Regions from separate parts of the Bermanella marisrubri genome, predicted to be linked through region 1. Evidence: predicted binding sites of a transcription regulator. Region 1 holds the regulator's gene; each other region holds the start of a gene.
What was found. Region 1 encodes PhoB, which activates phosphate uptake and scavenging genes when phosphate is short. Its sites were predicted from a motif close to TGTCATANNNNTGTCANA; they were not measured.
Positions count from the first base shown of each region.

Region 2: the regulator PhoB is predicted to act here: its motif matches at 1,165-1,182, upstream of HF888_RS13870 (alkaline phosphatase PhoX).
Region 3: the regulator PhoB is predicted to act here: its motif matches at 2,132-2,149, upstream of HF888_RS12015 (sigma-54 dependent transcriptional regulator).

Region 1 covers NZ_CP051183.1:110,327-115,031, reverse strand. The annotation lists gene HF888_RS00535 (chorismate--pyruvate lyase family protein) at 1-172, shown strand, start outside; gene ubiA (4-hydroxybenzoate octaprenyltransferase) at 244-1,119, shown strand; gene phoB (phosphate regulon transcriptional regulator PhoB) at 1,217-1,915, shown strand; gene phoR (phosphate regulon sensor histidine kinase PhoR) at 1,926-3,227, shown strand; gene HF888_RS00515 (response regulator) at 3,228-4,115, opposite strand; gene trmH (tRNA (guanosine(18)-2'-O)-methyltransferase TrmH) at 4,228-4,705, shown strand, end outside.
Region 2 covers NZ_CP051183.1:2,987,743-2,992,447, reverse strand. The annotation lists gene HF888_RS13880 (AraC family transcriptional regulator) at 1-224, opposite strand, end outside; gene HF888_RS13875 (GGDEF domain-containing protein) at 230-1,132, opposite strand; gene HF888_RS13870 (alkaline phosphatase PhoX) at 1,320-2,579, shown strand; gene HF888_RS13865 (TonB-dependent receptor plug domain-containing protein) at 2,630-4,705, shown strand, end outside.
Region 3 covers NZ_CP051183.1:2,586,675-2,591,379, reverse strand. The annotation lists gene HF888_RS12025 (methyltransferase domain-containing protein) at 1-1,217, opposite strand, end outside; gene fliS (flagellar export chaperone FliS) at 1,416-1,859, shown strand; gene HF888_RS12015 (sigma-54 dependent transcriptional regulator) at 2,176-3,642, shown strand; gene HF888_RS12010 (sensor histidine kinase) at 4,131-4,705, shown strand, end outside.

The DNA of each region.
Region 1 (4,705 bases):
GGGCGAATATCTATTCAACCACAGGTGCATGCATTTAGGCCCGATAGAAGTAAAACAAGGCCAAGTCGATAGCAGCTCTCTGTGGGGCCGTCGACGGGTTTTTTCTATTAATCGGAAGCCTGTTTTGGTGAGTGAGTTCTTTTTGCCTGCAATTCAAAACCATTGCGAATAGTCTTTGATGCTAGAGCAAACCAAATGGACAGGTTACACTTATGCTTCATTTCTGATGCACTGAATTAGAGCATGTCTTGGTTAATTGATCGATTCCCCAAATTACCTCTGTATTGGCAACTTACTCGCCTTAATCGCCCTATCGGTATTTATCTGCTCCTATGGCCAACTATGTGGGCATTATGGATTGCCGGTGAAGGTCAGCCCAGTGTTGCCAATGTCACCATTTTTATCCTTGGTGTTGTGCTCATGCGCAGCGCTGGCTGTGTAATCAACGATTATGCTGATCGACATGTTGATGGCCATGTTAAACGAACCAAGGAGCGTCCACTGGCACAGAAACTGATTAGTGAAAAAGAAGCATTGGGGCTATTTGCCGTCCTATGCTTAGCGGCTTTCATTTTGGTGCTGTTTACCAATGCATTTACTATTTATTTGTCGATAGGAGGTGTCGTTCTTGCAAGCCTCTATCCATTCATGAAACGTCACACTCATTTACCGCAAGTAGTACTCGGCGCCGCCTTCTCTTGGGCCATCCCCATGGCGTTTGCCGCGCAAACAGAATCCTTGCCCGACATTGTATGGCTGCTTTATTGTGCCAATGTTATTTGGACCATCGTGTACGATACCCAATACGCCATGGTAGATCGTGATGACGATTTGAAGGTTGGCATCAAAAGCACAGCTGTTCTCTTTGGCGACGGAGATAAAGTGATCATTGGCGTATTGCAAGCCATGACCATAGTCACTTGGATATTGATCGCAAACCAAATGCTCGCCACGTGGCCAATTTATCTTGCCATTGCCCTATCTGCTGGCTTGTTCGTCTATCATCAGTATCTCATTCGTGAACGCGACCGCGAGAGTTGCTTTAAAGCGTTTTTACACAATCATTGGGTTGGAGCCGTATTATTTGTTGGCCTAGTGGGTCACTATTTGTTGGCTTAGCAGGAAATATTGCCTGATATGGCGCCGTGTCACATATCTGTAATACTAAGCATGTGTAATGGCTCTGTAATGTAAGTAACCAGAATAGAGCACATCTATGAAACAGCAGGGAAAAAAGATCTTAATCGTAGATGATGAAGCATCCATCCGCGAGATGATCGCCGTTGCCTTAGAAATGGCCGGGTATGAGTGCATAGAAGCCAGTAATACCCAAGATGCATATAGCCTCATCATCGATGAACATCCGGAAATGATCCTTCTTGATTGGATGCTTCCTGGCACCAGCGGATTGGAATTCGCTCGCCGCTTAAAACGTGATGATCGTACTAACGAAGTCCCCATTATCATGCTGACCGCGAAAGGCGAAGAAGATAACAAGGTTTTGGGGTTAGAGGCCGGAGCAGACGATTACATCACCAAGCCATTTTCACCACGAGAGCTTGTCGCGCGATTAAAAGCCGTATTGCGTCGCACTACTCCTCAAGGAATTGAAGATCCCATTGAGGTGAACGGTCTAATATTGGATCCAGTTTGTCATCGCGTCAGTGCAAATGATGAAGCGCTAGATATTGGCCCTACAGAATATCGTTTATTGCAGTTTTTCATGACACACCAAGAGCGTGCTTATAGTCGAACTCAATTGTTAGATCAGGTCTGGGGTGGTAATGTTTACGTGGAAGAACGAACGGTTGATGTACACATCCGTCGTTTACGTAAAGCCCTTGGGTCAAATTATGAACATCTTATTCAAACCGTTCGTGGCACAGGGTATCGCTTCTCAACTAAAGCGTCTTAAGTAGTAGCCTATGACACATGATTGGCGCAGCGCCATCCGACAACTAATTTTTATATTGGGATGTGCTTATTTGTTCGGATGGCTCATCGGTCACACTGCATGGGTTATTAGCGCCTGTTTATTTGTTTATTTAGTTTGGCATTTAAAACAACTTCACAAACTCCATCTGTGGTTACAAGACCAAGAAGAAGAGCCACCTACAAGTCATGGGTTATGGGGTAGTACTTTTGATGATGTATATCGGCTACAACGCCGTAATCGAAAAGCTCGAGCACGCCTGAAAGCTGTTTTAAAGCGAGTACAAGACAGTACAGCTGCCTTAAAAGACGGCGTATTGATGGTCGACAGCAATGGTAACCTAGAGTGGTGGAATAAAGCCGCCTCACGCCTATTGGGTTTGCGCGAAGGCAGCGACATCAATCATCCCATAACAAACCTTGTACGTGACCCTAGCTTCAAAAGCTACTTCGATCGTATCGAATATGATACCCCCTTAGAGATTAACTCTCCTATTAATCACGACGTTCGTTTAGAATTTCACATCACATTATTCGGCCGACAAGACCGACTTATCTTATGTCGGGACGTAACACAGCTGCGTCACCTTGAAGCTATGCGCGAAGACTTTGTCGCGAATGCGAGCCATGAATTACGCACACCTCTAACAGTCATTTCGGGCTACTTAGAAACCTTTCTAGACTATCAAGATACTTTACCATCTCGATGGGGCCGCGCGATTAAGCAAATGCACGAACAAAGCCAGCGTATGCAGAACTTGATAAACGACTTACTACTGCTTAGCCGCCTAGAAACCACTCACAGTCCAGACCATAGCCCTGTCGCTGTCGTTTCAATGTTGAAGCGACTACAAGGGGACGCTATCACGATCAGCCAAAACAAAAAGCATAGCATTGAGCTCGAAGCTGAGGATGTGGATATTTTAGGTATGGATACAGAACTGAGTAGCGCCTTTGGTAACTTGGTCTTCAATGCAGTGAAATACACACCAGAGAATGGGAAGATCAAAATTCACTGGTACCGTGATGAGCAAGGGGTGCATTTAAGTGTCAAGGATAACGGTTTAGGTATAGATGAACGCCACATTCCTAGACTGACTGAGCGTTTTTATCGCGCCGATGCAAGCCGGCATAGCAACACCGGGGGAACTGGGTTAGGTCTAGCTATTGTGAAGCATGTTTTGCTGCGCCACGGTGGGCGATTAGAAATTAAAAGCAAGCTTGGGGCGGGCAGCGAATTTCTTTGTCACTTCCCCAGCTCACGCATAGTGAATAACCTGAAGCGAACAGGATAGTTATCCGCGCACCTTAGCAACAAACTTCGATAAAGCCGCAAGTTTTTCAGGGTCTTCATCTTCGTATTTCACCTGCATATTGAACAGCTCGCCGGAAATGCGTTTGTCAGGACTAATCACGGCACAAACAAAACAATTTACCCGTGCCACAATATCCTCCTCTTTAGAAACGATATCCACAACCACTTGATCAAACAATGTAGGAATTCCTTGCTCGCGTTTTACCACCAACACCATTTCACTGAGATTCAAGTCCTTCACAATACAGCGTAATTCGTTACCATCCGCTAAGCGCACATGAGCTAACGCAACGTTGCGAGCCGCTGCTTTGCTGACTTTTTTGGCTGGGGCGGGTGACGCAGAGCCACCCGTTAATAAGCTTGCACTGTTAGAGGCTTGAGATTTGGCTTTCGCCGCCGGTGCAGCAGTAGCTGCACCTCCCGTTAAAAGGCTTGCAGTATCACTGGATTGCTGAGCTTGACGCGCGGTTTTTTGAGGACTTGTTTTATAGAACTTGTAAATTAAACGTGCCAGCTTAGTTCCTAACTGCTCGTTGTTAAACGGTTTGCCAATATAGTCGCTAACACCCGCCTCTACTGCTTTTACAATGTGACTTTTCTCACTCCGGCTAGTGATCATCATGAAAGGAACGGTTTTGTAGTGATCGTCTTGGCGCATCCACTCGAGCAACTCTAGACCGCTCACATTAGGCATTTCCCAATCACATAACACGACATGAAAGTGCTTTCCGCGCATTAATTGCTGAGCTTGGGCGCCGTCTGCTGCTTCCTCTACTTTTGAATCTGGGTACTGGGCTTTTACCGCTCGCTTTACCAAGTCACGGATAAAGCTAGCATCATCTACTACTAATATTTTTAATGCCGCCATCGCTGTTTGTGCCTCACCCTAAACTCGTACCCATCTCCTTTGAGGTTAGCACAGGAATTGGACGACATTTGGCCCGTTGTTTAAAATGCTCGCCTCAAAGGAGGAGCGGTCCATGACCCCAGAACGCGTGCAACGCATGCACGATATTTTGCGCAAACGTCAGCCAGACCTAACCCTGATTACTGACGCAGTATTCAAACCCCACAATTTAAGTGCCATCATCCGCTCTTGCGATGCGTTTGCAGTTAATGAACTAAATGTTGTTTGGCCCTATGACGATTATCAGACTTTTCGTGGTCGTGCTATGGGCTCACAGCAGTACGTCAACGTGAAAACGCACAAGGATGTGAGTCAAGCTATTCAAGGCTTCAAACAACAAGGCTACCAGATCGTTGCCGCGCACTTTTGCGACCAAGCCGTACCCCACTATGATATTGATTACACTAAGCCCACGGCTATCGTCATGGGTGCAGAGAAAAATGGCGTCAGTGCCAAAGCGATGGACCTAGTGGATCACAGCATCATTGTTCCGATGGAAGGCATGGTGCAATCTTTGAACGTGAGCGTCGCAGCAGCTCTAATCCTCAGTG
Region 2 (4,705 bases), 630 kb from region 1:
AAAAGTCTCTTTGCATTTTTCATGCAGCAAAGTATTTGTTCCGCGCTAATTAATGTTTCGGGTTTGAGTAAATCCTCATAGAACAAACCTGTACCATGTAAAACCGTATTTAAACTGGCTTTGCCTTTACGAATACGGATAATGTCGAGCAATAAAAGTAGTTGGCCCTGTGCAAGATGAACCTTATGAGTTCTTTCATGATATTGCTGACGAGTAACAAGCATAGGGTCTAACTCATACCAATGGCATCTTTTTTAATAAGAGATTCATTGGCTCGATCAATGAGTGTCGAGATACTGTCAGGACTTCTCAGGGAGTCAGAAGCCAGCCCATAGCTAAGATCAATGAGTAATCGATGATTGCCGCCGCTAATTCTAAAGCATGTCTGGCGAATCATGTGACGTAACTCCTGTGCGATCATATGGGCGTCTTCAGGATTCGTATTGGGTAGGATTAAGGCAAAGCGATCACCTGCATAGCGGCATAATATGGCCGTATCTGGGATACCGATTAATAGCAAATCGGTAACTTGTTGTAGTAGTTTGTCCCCTGCATCAAAGCCATAATGTCGATTGAAATTATTAAACTCGCATATGTCGAGCATGACGATGGTTTGCTGGCTATTTTGAATGGATTGAGTGGCCAATACGTCTTTGATAAATTCTGCCTGAGAAAGTTGAGTTAGCTCATCAATAGTATGGTATTGGCGAACATAACCCTCGCGTTTTTGTAATTGACGATTCAAGGCTTGCTGCTCTTTATGCCAATGGAGTAAACCCAAGCTGAGGATTATGATTCCAAGAGGCATAAATCCGCTTTCGATCCAACCATTCCAATGTTGCGGATGAGGATTACCATACAACTCATCCAAGAAGTCCTGAAACAAGGCTAGGAATAGGCATGCCAAACCACACCATAACAAGTCAGTGACTCGTCCTTTGGGCCTAGACAATAAAATAAATGTCATCCACAAACCTGCTGCAATGGCACTGCCTCCTTCTCCGACTACATCCCACCAATCAATTTCAGACCATTCTTTGGCAATGCCTAGTTGGGAATTAATAGTAATAAGCGCCATTACTAATAGCAGTAATACTGTGATCTTGCGTTGGTGCAGGGTAATCCAGTTCATCTTGTCATTGACCTCATTTCTGATTCATAGCCTATGACGATTTTGTGACAGTTATATGAAGTAAATGATGAATGGGGGGTGCTTTTAGCTCACGCCTTTTTTGTTTCGATGCTTGCTTGTCATATTTCTGTTCCTACATGTAGCTAGCCTGTGCTTAATGATCTTTGTTTGTTGCAAGAGTTTTTCAATGAAAACTAGTCGTCGCGAATTACTAAGAAAAGCCTGCTTTGCTTCGGGTATGTTGGCCATGGGTCCTATGCTATGGGCCCATACTAATCCTGCTTCACCACGCAATGCGGTTCCACATGGGTTTAATAAAAAGCAAAGTAACTTAGCCGCTTTATCTAAAAACATGGTTGAGGTGTCTGTTGTTGGTGACCCTGAGACTCATGTGCGTATACCAGCAGGTTGTGAAATGCGCCTCGTAGCCAAATCCAATGAGACAGTAATTAATAGAGGCAGATATGAATGGCATTTTAATCCAGATGGTGGTGCCTGCTTCCCCACGGAAGATCAAGGCTGGGTCTATGTATCAAATTCAGAAATGAAGCAAAAAGGTACAGGTGGTGTAGGTGCAATCAGATTTAATCAAGAAGGTGAAATTATTGATAGCTACTCAATTTGTCAGAACACCACCAATAATTGTGCTGGAGGCATTACCCCATGGCACACCTGGTTAACCTGTGAAGAAGTGGCGGAAGGTTATGTTTATGAGTGTGATCCTTTGGGGAAAATACCCGCAAAAAAGATTCCAAGTCTAGGTAAGTTCAAACATGAAGCCGCTGCGGTTGATCCGAAAACCGGCATTGTGTATTTAACCGAGGATGAAGTCGATGGTTGCTTTTATCGTTATCGTCCATTTACACATACACCTGGTAGTAAAACAGATTTCCAAAACGGACAGTTGGAAGTCGCTTGCATGCAAGAAATGAAAGATACCGATATATGGCAGATGTATTGGTTGCCAATCAGCAAGCCCGAGCCTGATCTATCTCGATATTTACCAACGCGAAAACAAGTCAAAACGGCACAAGTATTCAAAGGCGGAGAGGGCTGCTGGTTTCATGATAGTGTCGTTTACTTTACGACAAAGCATGACAACTGTGTTTGGGCGCTTGATACACACTCACAAGAGCTAATTCGGATTTACGACCAAGCACGGGATCAGCACTTTGAACCTAAATTAAATGATGTTGATAACCTAACTGTGTCTGCCCAAGGGGACATTATCGTCGCAGAGGATGGTGCCAACATGCGCTTGGTCGTATTCAATCATCAGTCTAAACCATTCGAATTTGTTAATTTTCTTGGTCACGAAAAGTCAGAAATTTGTGGTCCCGCATTTAGTCCAGACGGGACACGTCTCTATTTTAGTTCTCAGCAAGGCATAAAAGGTGAGGCTGATGATGGCCGTACCTATGAGCTTCGCGGGCCTTTCTTCATTTAATTTTATCTATTCAATCAATCTAAATTAGGCAGTATCACTTGGGGAAATATATGAAAATACTTAATAAAAATACTCTAGCTCTGGCTATTTCTAGTCTTGCTTTTTCATCATCGGCTTTCGCCGAAGACAATACCATCGAACTACAAGGTTCCGATATGTCTATAGAAGAAGTTATTGTTCATGGTGAGATTGGGTATCGCAATCGAGTGGATACAATCGAGCAGGTTTTGGAATATGACCGTGGTTATTTTGAGCGTTTTGAGCCCTCTAGTGCTGGCGATGCATTGAAGCGAGTTCCCAGCGTGACGTTTTTGTCTGATGTCACTGAATCGGATGGTGCAAGATTACGAGGTTTAAATCCAGGTTATACGCAAATTTTGATTAATGGCGAAGCGGTTCCAGGTATCGGGCAAGATCGTTCATTTTTATTGGATCGAATTCCTGCTGAGCTTATCGAACGAGTTGAAGTCATTCGCTCCAATAGCGCTGACCGTCCAGGGGATGCTTTGGCCGGTGCAGTCAATATCATTTTACGCGATAGCTATAGTTTGGATGGTGCTTACGTGAAACTGGGCGGTGCTATTTATAGTGAAGAAGAGGAAGTAAAAGAGAGTCTGGCTGCTGTTTGGGGTGGCGAGCTGGCAGGTGGTCGTGCGGTCATTGGTGTTAATCGGCAGGGTCGTCTAAATCCAAAACAGAAAAATAGTCTGCGCTACTCTGATTCACCTGAGAATAACGCCAATTTTGCTACAGAAGAGTTTGATAATCGTGAAGATCAGAGCGATGTTCGTGATAGTACAGATACGTCTTTGAACTTTAACTATCAAAAAATGCTTATGGATGGTTCTGAACTTAAGTTTGATGGTGTGTATGTTGATACTGATAGAACCGAAAAAGAACGCTCATTTGAGTACGATAATCCAACGGCAACAACCGGGCCGGTGAACGAAGGCGGAAACTTACTCACAGATAACCAGCAACTTCAAGATATTGAGCAAAGCAACGCTAGCTTTAATGTGGCTTATAGTTTTTCCATGTTAGATGGCACATCAGAAGTCAAAGCAGGTTTCGCTCAGTTTGAAAGTACGAATGATAACAGAGAATCAGAAATTGACTTCGAAGACGCACAAAGTGTTATTGAAGATGAGCGTGAGCTGGAAGTATTTGAAGATGAAGAAATCAACATATCCTTTTCTCATGAGCGTAGCTTAAATGAGATGCTTACATTGAAAGCGGGAATAGATCTTCGCAGTAAAACCCGAGATACATCGATTAAAGCTGGCGATAATGAACGAGATATCACTACATCAGGATGGGATCAGTTTGCTTCTAATAGTCCCTTATCCGTTGCCAATTCCATTGATGACTTAGAGGCGATAGACGGGGGCTTAAATAGCATTGAAGAAGACCGTATGGATATTTATGCCTTGCTTGAAGGTGAAGTAGGTGCATTACAATGGGAAACGGGTGTCCGTTTCGAAAAAACCGATACCAGCATTGAAGATAAGAATTTAGATCAAACTGTCGATAATGATTATTCACAAGTATTACCCTCATTGCACATTCGATATGCAGTAACCGATTCTGATCGAATTATGTTGTCTTTAGCGCAAAGTGTACGTCGTCCTGATTTTAACTACTTAACGCCGGCGACACTGGAAGGAGAATTTGAAGATAATGATTTACGCGGCAATCCAAATTTAGAACCAGAGCGAGCAACAGGTTTAGATCTTGGATATGAACACCGAATTGGTCGTAAAGGTGTTATGGGTATTAACTTTTTCTACCGTGATGTAAGCGACAAAATTGAACTCGCAAATACACAGGAAGACTCAGTAACCGCCATTGAAGACAATGAACCAGGCACTTTTGTTTATGAACCTCAAAACATTGGAGACGGCACGGTTCAGGGAGTCGAAGTGGATCTGTCTATGCCTTTGTCTATTCTTGCGTTGGATAACACAGGTATATTCGTTAATTATTCGTATATTGATAGTGAAGTAGAAGATGAACTAGGGAAGCGAGCCTTTAACGATCAACCTGAGTGGGTTTATAACCTAGGATTCATTCAAGACTTACCTAATATAGCGGCATCATTCGGTGCGACCTATCGTGAGCAAGGGGAT
Region 3 (4,705 bases), 1.0 Mb from region 1:
TCGAGTGATTGCCATTGTGGATAGGGGAAGGACTCATATTGAGTTTTCACCTGACTGTCCACTGGTAACTCAGTTATGGCTTTAAAATTAACAGTTTTAAGCTTGAGCAGTTCTCTTTTTCGTTCAAATAACGATAGAAGTTCATCGGGCCATGCTTGCAAGGACATTAGCTCTTTGGCTTTGTCTAAGCTTAGCCAAGAACCATACATAGCGAACAGCATCAATGCACCTGATATATCAATCGGGGTACATCCACTTTTATCCAACGATTGGTTGATCAGTGCCATTAAACTATCAACCATATTCTGTTCTGCATCGCTACATGGAAGAATATACTCAGTCGTAATGCCATATTGCGCGATAGCCTCAACTAATGCCAAGTGCTTCTTATCAATATGACCCTTCTGTGTCGAGTAATTAAGAACTTCAAATCGCATCGCCATAATCAGTTTTTCGACATGCGATGACTTTAATGTTGCTTTTCTAAGAGACCATAAAAATAAATCACAATGTGCAAGTTCTTCAAACCCTGCTGCGGTACCCGTATCATCGATGGCATATTTATGAATGATTAAACTGGTAACTAATCCTGACAAGTTATGAGTATTAGCATCAGTCCACTTGAGGTAAGTTAAAACATCTTGCTCTAATTCAGGATCATAGAAATCGGCGGAAATGAGCTTTGCACATTTCAGTAAACGGGACCGAATAGTGGAATCATTACCGTGGGTTTTGACGAGCTCTCTAAATTTCTGAAAAGCTTTCACTATGTTCCCAGATTCAGCAAGAGCAAATGGATAGCTAATCTCTGCGAGCGTTTGTTTTGGAGAAAATTTTATTGCTTGCTCGAAACTTATGGCTGCCTGTTCATAGAGCTTCTCCGCCATTTGGCAGTGACCGACGGTATACCAAAAGCCGCCGTTTTCCGGCTCCAGGGACAAAGCTTGGTTGATAGCTTGATTGGCAGCAGTCGTTTCTCCCAACTCTAGTTCTATACGGGCTAATAGGTTTAAGCAGTTACTGTCGATGTGTAAAGCTAGAGCTTTGCTTATGTGTTCACGCGCTAAATAAAATTTCTCTTGCTTCTTATTGTGCTGAGATTCCGCTTGTGCGCTTCTATACTGGTCATAGGCTGCAAGCCTTTCTGTTTTAAAGGCTTGCAATACATCTATGGCAGAATTGTTTTGGCTTGTATTCATTGCCGCCGTATTCGCCATGAGGGATACCTCATTTTAATGAGTTGGTTATACATTGAACGATGCAGGTGTTGTGCCAAAAATAAAACCCAATAAAAACAATTGCTTATGTGAAACTGACGATAAAAAAAAGGAAAAATTTGTCCGCTTTTTAGTCATTGGGTTAAAGAATATTTAATCCTTGCCGCTATAAAAGGAGGACACAAAAAGGTGGGTACTATGTATACAAAAGGCGCAAAAGAATACAGTCAGGTGAGTTTACAAACCGAAGTGATGTCAGCTGACCCGCATAAACTTATCTTAATGCTAATGGAAGGCGCTCTAACACGTTTAGCTATGGCGAAAGCGCATATAGAGCAAAATGATATTGAAGCGAAAAACGTCAAACTAAGTAAGGCTGCAGATATTATTTCAGCGCTTCAAGAGTCTTTAGATCATGACAAAGGTGGTGAGATAAGTGCCAACCTCGAACGTTTATACGACTACATGACACGTCGTATTTTTCAGGCGAATGTCCATAATGATATAGATATTATTAATGAAGTAATGGGATTAATGTTAGAGGTAAAAGCTGGTTGGGAAGGTATTCGTAGCGATTTCGAGCAGTTAAAAAGCCAAGGGAAAGTTGCTGAAGCCAAGGTCGGTAATGGTTTATCCGTGTAGTTGACAGCGAAAAATGTCGTAACCGAAATGGAATTCGGTTAATTGAACACTCATTTAATATGAGTATGTAAATAATAAAGAATAAAAAACTCAAGAAAATGGTTTACACGTCACATTTTTTTTGTCAAAAATAACCTTGCAGGTGATTTTTGGCGGAAAATTCCCTAAAGAATGTCGCCAAATGTCAATAATAATAAAAATCTTCGTCATATATTTGACCAAACATAAGTTGGGTACTTTACTAAGCTTACTTAGTCAAATAACCGACTTTTGATTACAAGTAAATGACTTAAAAATTGGGTTTAGGGAGCGCATCGTGTGGCGAGAAATTAAAGTCCTTTTAGTGGACGATGATCAGCAGCGCAAACATGACATGCACGTCTTGATGGACTTTTTAGGCGAAGAAGCGCTAGAAAGCAGTTTTGCCGATTGGAAAAAAGTCGCTGCACAAGTTGAAGACCCTATGGAGCTAGTTGCCATTGTGCTAGGCAGTACGGGCAATAAGACATTGGCCCAAGCCGTAGACGAAATTAATGAATGGGATAAAGGTATGCCCATTGTGTACGTGGGTGATGCAGATCTCTCCCAGGAATCTCTTACCGACGATGCTAGACGCTCAATCATTTCCCAAGTGGCCATGCCACCCAGTTATAACAAGCTTTTAGATAGTCTTCATCGTGCTCAGATATTTAGAGAGCATTTTGCCCATTCCCGCACTCGTGGGGAAAGGCGCCCCGTTCAGCTGTTTCGATCACTAGTGGGGACTAGTCGTCAAATTCAATATGTTCGTGAACTAATGCATCAAGTGGCTGATAAAGATGTCACTGTGCTTATTACAGGTGAAAGCGGTACCGGTAAAGAAGTCGTTGCGCGCAATCTCCACTACCACAGCAGCCGTCGAGACGGACCTTTTGTTCCAGTAAATTGTGGTGCTATCCCGAATGAATTGATTGAAAGTGAATTATTTGGACACGAAAAAGGCGCGTTTACAGGTGCTATTGCTTCGCGTGCAGGTCGTTTTGAGATGGCCGAAGGCGGAACCTTGTTCTTAGATGAGATCGGTGACCTGCCATTAAGCATGCAAGTACGTTTATTACGTGTGATTCAGGAGCGAACGTATGAGCGCGTTGGCGGTACAAAGACGCTTAAGACGAATGTACGTATTATTGCTGCCACACATAAAAATTTAGAGTCTATGGTCGAAGAGGAAACTTTCCGCGAAGATCTTTACTACCGGCTTAACGTTTTCCCGTTAGAAATGCCTCCTCTACGCGATCGCCGTGAAGATATTCCTTTATTACTCAATGAATTAATTTCACGAATGGAAAATGAAAAGCGTGGTTCAATTCGTTTTAATAGTGCTGCAATTATGTCGTTATGTCGTCATGAATGGCATGGCAATGTTCGTGAATTAGCAAACCTGGTGGAGCGCTTAGCAATTTTGCATCCTTACGGGGTCATAGGGGTTCCAGAACTGCCGAAAAAATTCCGTCATATTGATGATGGTGATGAACAAGATGAGGCTATTCAAGAAGCCGCTATTCTGCCAAGTGAGCCCGGCTTAGTTGGATTGGATACTCCAGCGTTGTTGCCGGTAAATGGTATTGATCTGAAAGAATATCTCACTAATTTAGAACGTTCGCTTATTCAGCAAGCTCTTGATGATGCCAGTGGCGTTGTTGCTCGAGCCGCCGAGAAGTTACGTATTCGACGCACGACCTTGGTTGAAAAAATGCGTAAATACGGTCTGCAACGCAAAGAAAAAGAAGCAGAAGAAGCTTGATTGAGTGTTGAGTTGTGAGTTGTGAGTTGTGAGTTGTGAATTAATTCGTCATGCCCGACTTGATCGGGTATACACTTTACGGTTCGAAATCAATTGAATGCATTCTCAATCAAGCTGAGAATGACCTCCAACTCAACACTCAACATTCACAATTCAACACTAACTAGATGGATTCTCAATCAAGCTGAGAATGACCTCCAACTCAACACTCAACATTCACAATTCAACACTAATTAGATAGATTTCAGTCAAGCTGAGAATGACCTCCAACTCAACACTCAACATTCACAATTCAAGACTAACTAGATAGATTTCAGTCAAGCTGAGAATGACGTCCAACTCATAACTCAACATTCACAATTCAAAACTAAAACAAGCTCAACACTCAACACTCAACACTCAATCCGGCACGCATATTGCCAAATACACCTACATCGAATGAATTTGCCATTTATTTGGCTCATAAATAAAGAAAAGGTGTGGATGTAATGACATCATTTTATGAAAGTGTACAGGATGCGCCACCTAAAGAAGGTTTACGTCAAGCCTTTGAATTATTCAATGAAATGTCTCAGCAGCTTACCGAAAGCTACACCAATTTAGAAAATCAGGTGCAAGCGCTGTCTGGTGAATTGGCAGAGGTGAGTGCTGCACGCATGCGCGAACTAAAAGAGAAAGAGCGCCTAGCAGACAGGTTAGATTCACTTTTACAATTGCTACCCGGTGGAGTGGTTGTATTAGATGGTCAAGGCTATGTACAAGAATGTAATCGTGCTGCGCTCTCTATGCTCGACACATCTGAGCTTAAGCACCAACGTTGGCGAGATGTGATCAAAACCTATTTTCGACCAAAAGAAGATGACGGTCATGAAGTATCAGTGCGCAATGGAAAACGTTTAAGTATTCAAACGTCTGGCCTAGAAAATGAACCAGGCCAAATTGTTTTAATGACAGACCAAACGGAAACGCGGGAGTTACAATCAAAGCTCGCGCGCCATCAGCGATTAACTGAAATGGGTAAAATGGTTGCCAGCCTTGCACACCAAGTAAGAACACCACTTAG